Regions from separate parts of the Frankia sp. CeTa3Moorea genome, predicted to be linked through region 1. Evidence: predicted binding sites of a transcription regulator. Region 1 holds the regulator's gene; each other region holds the start of a gene.
What was found. The regulator LexA, encoded in region 1, represses DNA repair genes until DNA is damaged. The targets are predictions, from matches to a motif close to CGAACNNNNGTTCG.
Positions count from the first base shown of each region.

Region 2: the regulator LexA is predicted to act here: its motif matches at 1,245-1,258, upstream of recA (recombinase RecA).
Region 3: the regulator LexA is predicted to act here: its motif matches at 2,051-2,064, upstream of dnaB (replicative DNA helicase).

Region 1 covers NZ_CDXDOR010000036.1:27,280-30,552, reverse strand. Annotated here, with positions in the region: gene hflX (GTPase HflX) at 1-1,194, shown strand, start outside; gene lexA (transcriptional repressor LexA) at 1,260-2,030, opposite strand; gene AC08OV_RS09190 (LysM peptidoglycan-binding domain-containing protein) at 2,335-2,721, shown strand; gene nrdR (transcriptional regulator NrdR) at 3,060-3,273, shown strand, end outside.
Region 2 covers NZ_CDXDOR010000128.1:6,136-9,408, forward strand. Annotated here, with positions in the region: gene AC08OV_RS18865 (ATP-dependent helicase) at 1-829, opposite strand, end outside; gene AC08OV_RS18870 (DUF3046 domain-containing protein) at 1,022-1,216, shown strand; gene recA (recombinase RecA) at 1,383-2,420, shown strand; gene recX (recombination regulator RecX) at 2,424-3,032, shown strand.
Region 3 covers NZ_CDXDOR010000001.1:65,936-69,208, reverse strand. Annotated here, with positions in the region: gene rpsF (30S ribosomal protein S6) at 1-144, shown strand, start outside; gene AC08OV_RS00340 (single-stranded DNA-binding protein) at 208-756, shown strand; gene rpsR (30S ribosomal protein S18) at 807-1,043, shown strand; gene rplI (50S ribosomal protein L9) at 1,053-1,499, shown strand; gene dnaB (replicative DNA helicase) at 2,100-3,273, shown strand, end outside.

The DNA of each region.
Region 1 (3,273 bases):
TCCATGGCGGAGCTCGCGGCGCTCGCCACGACCGCCGGTTCGGTGGTGCTCGACGCGCTCGTGCAGCGTCGCGACCGGCCGGATGCCGCGACTTACGTCGGTTCGGGCAAGGCCCGCGAGCTCGCCGAGGTCGTCGCGGCGACCGGCGCGGACACGGTGGTCTGCGATGGCGAGCTCACCCCGGGTCAGCTGCGGCAGCTGGAGGAGGTCGTCAAAGTAAAGGTCATCGACCGGACGGCCCTCATCCTGGACATCTTCGCCCAGCACGCGACCTCTCGCGAGGGCAAGGCCCAGGTCGAGCTCGCGCAGTTGCAGTACATGCTGCCCCGGCTGCGTGGGTGGGGTGAGTCGATGTCGCGGGCCGCGGCCAGTGGCGGCGGCCGGGCGCCCATCGGTACCCGCGGTCCCGGTGAGACGAAGATCGAGACCGATCGTCGGCGGCTGCGGGCCAGGATGGCGCGGTTGCGCCGCGAGCTCGCCGCGATGACGACCGTGCGGGAGACCAAGCGTTCCGCCCGGCGGCGGGGCGAGGTCCCCAGCGTGGCGATCGCCGGTTACACCAACGCCGGTAAGTCGTCGCTGCTCAACCGGCTGACCGGCGCGGGTGTCCTGGTCGAGGACGCGCTGTTCGCCACCCTCGATCCGACCGTGCGGCGGGCGACCCTGCCGGACGGCCGGGCCTTCACCCTGACCGACACCGTCGGATTCGTCCGGCATCTGCCGCATCAGATCGTCGAGGCGTTCCGCTCGACGCTGGAAGAGGTCGCCGATGCCGATCTCATCCTGCACGTTGTGGACGGATCATCGCCGGATCCGGCCGCGCAGATCTCCGCCGTGCGCGAGGTTCTCAACGACATCGACGCGGGCGGCGTTCCCGAGCTGATCGTCGTCAACAAGGTGGACGCCGTGGAGCCGACGGTCGTCGCGGGGCTGCGCCAGCTCGCCCCGGACGCCGTGTTCGTCTCGGCACGCACGGGCGAGGGGCTGGCCGCGCTGGTCGACGCGCTCTGTGCCCGGGTGCCGCATCCCGACGTGGAGATGCGCGTGCTCGTGCCCTACACCCGGGGCGACTTGGTCTCCCGGGTGCACGCGAACGGCGAGGTGCTCACGATGGAGCACACTGAGACCGGTACCCGGCTGTCCGCCCGGGTTTCCTCGGGACTCGCGGCGGAGCTGCACGCCTACCGGGCCTGAGCCCAGGAGCGATCAGACGCGAGGCAACCCGGCCGGCCGCCCGACGGGCGGCCGGCCGATCCACATCAAACCCTGCGGAGCACAGCCACGATCCGGCCGAGGATGGTCGCATCCTCACCGGGGATGTCGGCGAAGGCCGGGTTCTCCGGATGTAGCCAGATCTTGCCGGCCCGAACCCGCAGACGCTTGACCGTCGCCTCCCCGTCGATCATTGCGGCGACGATCTCCCCGTTGTCCGCGACCGGCTGCTGGCGGACGACCACCCAGTCACCGTCGCAGATCGCCGCGTTGATCATCGAGTCGCCGACGACCCGGAGCAGGAACAGAGTGCCCTCGCCGACGATCTCCCTGGGTAGCGGGAAGACGTCCTCGACCGCCTGCTCGGCCAGGATCGGGCCACCGGCGGCGATCCGGCCCAGCACCGGCACGTAGGCCGCGTCCGACTTGCTTCCTTCGGTGGTGCCCGGCGCCGCCTCACCGACGATGGGAATCGTGCCCGCCACCGTCGTCGCGCCCGCGCCCACATCCGCGCGTCGCCGGGGGTGCTCGACGGTCAGCACCTCCATCGCTCTCGGGCGGTTCGGGTCCCGCCGCAGGTAGCCCTTCTCCTCGAGCACCTTGAGCTGGTGAGCCACACTACTGGTGCTGGTGAGGCCGACCGCCTCACCGATCTCCCGCACGCTGGGCGGATATCCGCGCCGCTCCACCGCGGCCCGGATGACCTCCAGCACCTTGCGCTGCCGGGGGGTCAGGCCCGCGTCCGCGGGGCCTTCGGGAAAGGCTCGCACGTTGCCGCGGGTTCCGCCCCGGCGCGTACCCCTGCCTTGGCTAGTCATCGCTTACCGCTCTCCTCGTCGCGTTTTTCTTCCGCCGTGCGGCCACCGGCCGGCCGGTGGCCGCACGGCGGACCGTCCCGCTCCGGAAGCCGTCACCCACCGACTCGCCGCCGTCCGTGACCGAGGGAAACCGCCCGGTTCACACCCGATCGACTCGACGGTAACCGGCGGGTCGCAGAATCTCAAACGTCTGTTCGAGCGTGTTCCTGGCGGTTTCCGGTTCCCGATGCGACAATCGACCACGCGTTCGATCGAACGAAGGTTCGATCTTCGGCGTTCGGTGTCGTCGGAACGGGAGGGTGCCATGGGATCCGCACACAGGGCGCGGGTCGTCGACCTGTCGACGGCCAGGGACCGGGCGGGTCGCCGGCCGGCGGGATACCCGCCGGGTCGCCCGCCCGCACCCCCGCCGCTCCGGCTGACCCGGCGGGGTCGGGTGGTGGTGGTATCGATTGTCGTGGCGGTTGTCGTGGCGGTGGCAATCATGATCATGCCTGGGGTGTCGATCGCCGGGCCGGATGCCGCGGAGGCGCCGCGGCGCCATCTGGTCGTGCCGGGGGAGACGCTGTGGGCGGTGGCGGTGGCGCTCGACGAGAGCGCCGACACCCGGGTCGTGGTGGACCGGCTGATGCGGCTGAACCACCTGCGGTCGCCACTGATCACCCCGGGCCAGTCGTTACTCCTTCCCTGACGCCCGGCTTCCCCGGCTTCCCGGGTCCACGAGTGTCTCGGCGCGGGGGCTCGCGCACCGTCGTCTTTCGTCCACGTGCGGTGCCGCGTGCGGTGCGGACCACACGGACCATACGGGGGTGCTGTCCCCATCTCTGGGGCCGTGCGCTACCTTGGACACAACATCTGGTGCTTACCGGGGTGTAAGTCACCCACAGGTTGTTCCACAGGTCTTCCACGGGGAGCTGGCGGTCCATCCACAAGGTGGTCCGTCCGGCGTGGATGCCGGGTCCTCAACGGTGTCCCGTCGTCCCCGGTCCGGGGCGGTCGGCTCCGGCGCGGGCGAAGGAGGCGTAGCGCGTGCGGTGCCCGTTCTGCCGGCATCCGGACAGTCGCGTCGTCGACAGTCGGGAGGCCGAGGAGGGTTCGGCGATCCGCCGCAGGCGGTCCTGCCTGTCCTGCGGTCGCCGGTTCACTACGATGGAGGAGGCGTCCCTTCAGGTTCGCAAGCGCAGCGGGGCGGCCGAGCCGTTCAGCCGGGCCAAGGTCATCGCCGGTGTCCGCAAGGCCTGCC
Region 2 (3,273 bases), on a different contig from region 1:
AGCCGTCCGGGGACTCGTCGAGGAGCGGTCCGCCGAGCCGGGTCATGTCCTCGACCGGCACCACGACGTCGATCTGGAGGGTCTTGGCCGCGGGCGGGCGGACCACCGCCACCGGGGCCGTTCCGCCCAGGAAGCGGGCGACCTCCTCGACCGGCCGCACCGTGGCGGACAGGCCGATCCGCTGGGCCGGGGTGTCCAGCAGGGCGTCCAGACGCTCCAGGCTCAGCGCGAGGTGGGCGCCACGCTTGGTGCCCGCCACCGCGTGGACCTCGTCGACGATCACCGTCCGGACGCCGCGCAGCGACTCCCGCGCGGCACTGGTGAGGATGAGGAAGAGCGACTCCGGGGTGGTGATCAGGACGTCGGGGGGCCGGGTGCCGAAACCGCGCCGTTCGGCGGCGGGGGTGTCGCCCGACCGCAGACCCACGGTCACGTCCGGCTGGGGTAGACCGAGCCGTTGCGCGGCGGAGCGTATCCCCGCGAGCGGCGCCCGCAGGTTCCGTTCGACGTCGACGGCCAGCGCCTTGAGCGGGCTGACGTAGAGCACCCGGCAGCGCCGGGTGGGCTCGGCCGGCGGCGTCGAGCGGGCCAGCGTGTCCAGCGACCACAGGAAGGCGGCCAGCGTTTTCCCCGAACCCGTGGGTGCGACGACCAGCGCGTTGCCGCCGGTGCGAATCGCCTCCCACGCGCCCCGCTGGGCGGGGGTCGCGGCGGTGAAGGCCGCGCCGAACCAGCTCCGGGTCGGGGCGGAGAACGCCGTGAGCGGATCCGGCGGATCGGGGGAAGTGAAGCCGGGCACGTTGACCAGTCTGCGTCGAGGGACCGACAACTTTCCGCCGGTGTGGTTCAGGCCGGGCCCGCCGTGGGGCCCGGCCTCGACCCGGTCGTGGTTCCCGCGACCGTGGTTCCCCCCGACCGTGGTTCCGCCGGTGGGAACCCCAACCGGGGATCCCCGGTGGGGATCCCCGACCAGGACCCCCTTGGGTGGTCCCGTCCCGTCCGGACGGTGCACACTGGCGAAGTGCGGTTGACCGAGTTCTGGGCGAAGATGAACACACGGTTCGGTTCCGCGTACGCAGAGTCGTTTGCGCGTGATCATGTGTTGTCCGGTCTCGGTGGCGCGACGGTCGAGGTGGCCCTGGCCCGTGGTGACGACGCCAAGACCGTCTGGCGAACCGTGTGCGAGGAGTTCGATGTGCCGGCGCGGGAGCGCTGAGCCACCGTCCGGTGTGTCGTCGGGTCGTCGAACGCATGTTCGTCTAGAGTCGTCCCTGTGCGGCTACTTGTCCACAGATCATCCTCGACCCTCGAAACTGTCGGACCCACGGCCTAACGTCATCCTCGTGGCCAAGACTCGACGACCTCAGCATGGAGTAGCTCCAATGGCAGGACTCGACCGTGAGAAGGCGTTGGATAACGCCTTGGCGCAGATCGACAAGCAGTTCGGCAAGGGATCGGTCATGCGGTTGGGGGACGACGCCAGGCCGCCGATCCAGGCCATCCCCACCGGTTCGATTGCTCTGGATGTCGCGCTCGGCATCGGCGGGCTGCCGCGGGGGCGCATCATTGAGATCTACGGCCCGGAGTCGTCCGGGAAGACGACCGTCGCCCTGCACGCGGTGGCGAACGCGCAGGCGGCCGGTGGTATCGCGGCGTTCATCGACGCCGAGCACGCGCTCGACCCCGAGTACGCGGGAAAGCTCGGCGTCGACACCGACGGTCTGCTGGTCTCCCAGCCGGATACCGGCGAGCAGGCGTTGGAGATCGCGGACATGCTTGTCCGGTCCGGCGCGCTGGACATCATCGTTATCGACTCGGTGGCCGCGCTGGTCCCGAGGGCCGAGATCGAGGGTGAGATGGGGGACAGCCACGTCGGCCTCCAGGCCCGCCTGATGTCCCAGGCTCTGCGCAAGATGACCGCGGCGCTGGCGAACTCCGGCACGACCGCGATCTTCATCAACCAGTTGCGCGAGAAGATCGGGGTGATGTTCGGCTCCCCGGAGACCACGACCGGTGGTAAGGCGCTGAAGTTCTATGCGTCGGTGCGCCTCGATGTCCGTCGTATCGAAACCCTCAAGGACGGCACGGAGGCCGTGGGTAACCGGACCCGCGTCAAGGTGGTGAAGAACAAGGTGGCGCCGCCGTTCCGGACCGCCGAATTCGACATCGTCTACGGAGGCGGTATCAGCCGGGAGGGTTCCCTGATCGACATGGGGGTCGAGCACGGCATTATTCGTAAGTCCGGTGCCTGGTACACCTACGACGGCGATCAGCTCGGCCAGGGCAAGGAGAACGCCCGGTCGTTTCTGCGGGACAACCCCGATCTGGCCAACGAGATCGAAAAGAAGATCAAGGAGAAGCTCGGCATCCTGCCCAGTCTCGAATCCGATGCCGTGGCGCCCGTCCCGGTCGATCTGTAGCCGATGGCAGGAGCAGATCCGGGGAATGCCGCGGCCGGTCCGTCGTTCGCCCGGACGGCCGTCGCGGCGGACGAAGAGCCGCGGCTGAAGGATCCGATCTCGGTCGCGCGGGAGATCTGTCTGCATCAGTTGGCGACCAGAGCGAGGAGCCGAGCAGAGCTTGCGGCGACCATGCGGCGACGAGGGGTCACCGATGAGATCGCCGGTGTGGTCCTCGACCGGTTGGCCGCCGTCGGTCTGATCGATGACGAGGCCTTCGCCGCCGCCTTCGTCTCCTCCGCTCGGGCCCGTCGTGGGCTGGGTAGGCAGGCCTTGGCCACAGAGCTGCGTAAGCGGGGAGTGGATCCGGACACCGTCGAGGCCGCCGTGGCGGTGGTCGGGGCGGACGACGAGGAGGAGGGCGCCCGCGAGCTCGTCCTTCGTCGGCTGCGGTCGATGGACCGCCTGCCCGAGCAGGTCCGTACCCGAAGGCTCCTCGCCATGCTGACCCGAAAGGGCTATCCGGTCGAACTGGCGGTCCGGGTCGTGAGCGAGCAAGTCGCTCAGGGGCTCGACGGCGGAGGTCGGATGGCCTGGGTGGTCGATGGCGACGAAGACGACGGCTCGGTGTGAGTGGTGGGGAGATTGAGCCTGGGCCGTCAATGCGCCCTTATTTCTTGACCAGGGATTGTGCGAGACCTAGTCTTTCTTGAAAGGTGACAGGACTCCCGCGGCGACGCGGTCTTGATAGCTCGTCCAACTTCACACGGAGGCAGCCGCTGCGAGTGGGTGCCCGAAGACGGTATGCTCGCCGGCCGGTCGACGTTGGATAGGCCGGTTCGGGAGGCCGTCCGGGCTCCATATCGCAATGGCG
Region 3 (3,273 bases), on a different contig from region 1:
GCCGTCATCGACCTGCATGCGGAGCCCGACGTCGTCGCCGAGCTCGACCGTCAGCTCGTCCTCAATGAGTCGGTCATCCGCACCAAGGTCATCCGGCTTCCAGAGCCGAAGAAGCCACGTCAGAGCCGCCGGGCGGCGGCGTGATCCGGTCCGCGGCGACGGCAGTCCCCGTGCCGTCGTGGGCCGCCGATCTCCGGGAGAGTGCCCATGGCTGGTGAAACCGTCATCACTGTCGTCGGCAACCTAGCCAACGACCCCGAACTGAGGTTCACCCCGAACGGTGCCGCGGTCGCCAGCTTCACCGTCGCCTCCACGCCGCGCACCCTCGACCGCCAGACCAACGAGTGGAAGGACGGCGAGGCGCTGTTCCTGCGCTGCTCCATCTGGCGCCAGGCGGCGGAGCACGTCGCCGAGTCGCTGCAGAAGGGCGCTCGGGTCATCGTCACCGGCCGCCTCAAGCAGCGGTCGTTCGAGACCCGCGAGGGTGAGAAGCGTACCGTGATCGAGCTCGATGTCGACGAGATCGGCCCGAGCCTGCGCTACGCCACCGCCAAGGTCGTCAAGGCCGCGCGCGGCGGTGGTGGCAGCAGTTACGGGGGCGGTGGCGGAGGCGGCTACGGCGCCCCCCCCGGCGCCCCCGCCGGTGTTCCCGCGGGCGCTCCGGCCGGCAGCTACGGCGGCGGTAGTGGTGGAGCACCCATCGATGACCCCTGGTCGCAACCGGCCGGCGGCTACTCCGACGAGCCACCGTTTTGAGCGGCCGGTCGTCGTCCTCGCGAACGACACAACGAGGTAGGAGCACACCCATGGCCAAGGCGGCCGTGCGCAAGCCCAAGAAGAAGGTTTGCGTTTTCTGCAAGGACAAGGTCGACTACATCGACTTCAAGGACACTTCGCTGCTGCGCAAGTACATCTCCGACCGGGGCAAGATCCGGGCCCGTCGGGTGAGCGGTAACTGCAGCCAGCACCAGCGCGACGTGGCGACGGCGGTGAAGAACAGCCGCGAGATGGCGCTGCTGCCCTACACCGCCTCGGCCCGGTAGGGGGTGGTGATGAAGCTCATCCTGACCCAGGAGGTCCCCGGTCTCGGTAGCCCGGGTGACATCGTGGAGGTCGCGAACGGGTACGGGCGCAACTACCTCGTGCCCCGCCGGTACGCGATCCTCGCGACCAAGGGCGCGGAGCGTCAGGTCGAGCAGATCAAGCGGGCCCGGTCGGCCCGCGCGGTCCGCGATCTCGGGCACGCTCAGGAGATCGCCGGTCAGCTCGGTGGCCTCAAGGTCGAGCTGACCAGCCGGGCGGGCAAGGAAGGCCGCCTGTTCGGTTCCGTAACGGCGGCCGACGTGGTGGAGGCGGTGACCGCCGCGGGTGGCCCCGAGCTCGACCGGCGCCGTGTCGAGCTCACCACGCCGATCAAGTCCCTGGGCGCCTACACCGTCGCCGTGCATCTGCACCCCGAGGTGACCGCGACCGTGAAGCTCCAGGTCACGCAGGCCTGACCAGGGCTGGGCGGGCCTGATCGCGGCCGGATGGGCCCGAGGCCGGGCGGGTCTGACGGCGGCGTCCGCCGTTTCTCCCGCTGTACCGCCGCGCTCGCTGTACCGGCTCCCCTGGCCGACCGTCTCAGGCGGCCGGCCAGGGGAGTTCGTTGTGCGTGGGGCAAGGGGCGACGAGCAGATCCGAAACTTTTTCTTATCCACAGGGCACTCGCGATGCGGGCGCCTGCCAGCTGGGTTTCGTCGAGGCTGTGGTCTCGGGTGTCCACAGGTTTCCGGTTTCCGTCCCGATGTCCTCCCCAGGTTCCGGCCGGTTGCCCACAGCTTTTCCACAAGGGCCTGTGGATAACTTTTTGGTGGGGGTGCCCGCCGGTCCGTAAGGTCGGACCCTCCAGACTGAGGAAGGTACTTCTAGCCTGATCGGGCCAGGTCTCCTTCGGTGACGCGGGCGGCGCCCGGCGAGAGGCTCACCGGAGGCCGCCCGCCCGGTCCCTGCTGGGAGCTCCCGGCTGACCGGGGGCGGAGCGGTCCGTTGACAGCGATTCCGATCTGTACGAACATACGTTCGAATGCGGGTCTACGGGAGTCCCGGGAGGGTGCGTCGTGAGCGTCACCGAGATCTCGCGTGGTTCCGGTGGGAGTACGGAGTTCGACCGGACTCCTCCGCACGACCTGCCCGCCGAGCAGAGCGTGCTCGGCGGCATGCTGCTGTCGAAAGACGCCATCGCCGACGTCGTCGAGGTTCTGCAGACGGGTGACTTCTACCGTCCCGCGCACGGCCTCGTGTACGAGGTCATCGGCGATCTCTACGGCCGGGGGGAGCCTGCGGACGTCATCAGCGTCGCCGCCGAGCTCGGCCGCCGCGATCTGCTCGAGCGGGTGGGCGGTCCGGCCTACATGCACACCCTCATCTCGAGCGTGCCCACCGCGGCCAACGCCGGGTACTACGCCCGTATCGTCGCGGAGAAGGCGGTCCTGCGCCGCCTCGCGGAGGCCGGCACCCGCATCGTGCAGCTCGCCTACGGCGCGGCTCCGGACGTCAGCGACGTCGTCGACCGCGCCCAGGCGGCCGTATACGAGGTGACCGAGCGCCGGACGAACGAGGACTACCTGCCGCTGGGGGAGCTGCTCAACCCGGCGCTGGAGGAGATCGAGTCCATCCAGGGGCATGACGGTTCGCTGACCGGGGTGCCCACCGGTTTCGTCGACCTCGACGAGCTGACCAACGGCCTGCACGGCGGCCAGCTGTGGATCGTCGCGGCCAGGCCGGCCGTGGGCAAGTCGACCCTCGGCCTGGACTTCGCCCGGGCGGCGTCGATCAAGAACGGGATGGCGTCGGTCATCTTCTCGCTGGAGATGAGCCGCATGGAGATCACCATGCGGCTGTTGTCCGCGGAGGCGCGGGTGTCCCTGCAGAACATCCGCACGGGCCGGCTCACCGATGACGACTGGGGTCGCCTGGCCCGCCGGATAGGCGAGGTCGCGGCGGCCCCGCTGTTCATCGACGACAGCCCGCACCTGACGATGATGGAGGTCCGGGCGAAGGCCCGGCGGTTGAAGCAGCGCAACGAGCTGCGCCTGGTGATCCTCGACTACCTGCAGCTGATGTCGTCGCCCAAGAAGGTGGAGAACCGTCAGCAGGAGGTCAGCGAGATCTCGCGGTCGCTGAAGCTGCTCGCCAAGGAGCTCGACGTTCCGGTGGTCGCCATCTCCCAGCTCAACCGCGCCTCCGAGCAGCGGGCCGACAAGCGTCCCCAGGTCTCCGACCTGCGCGAGT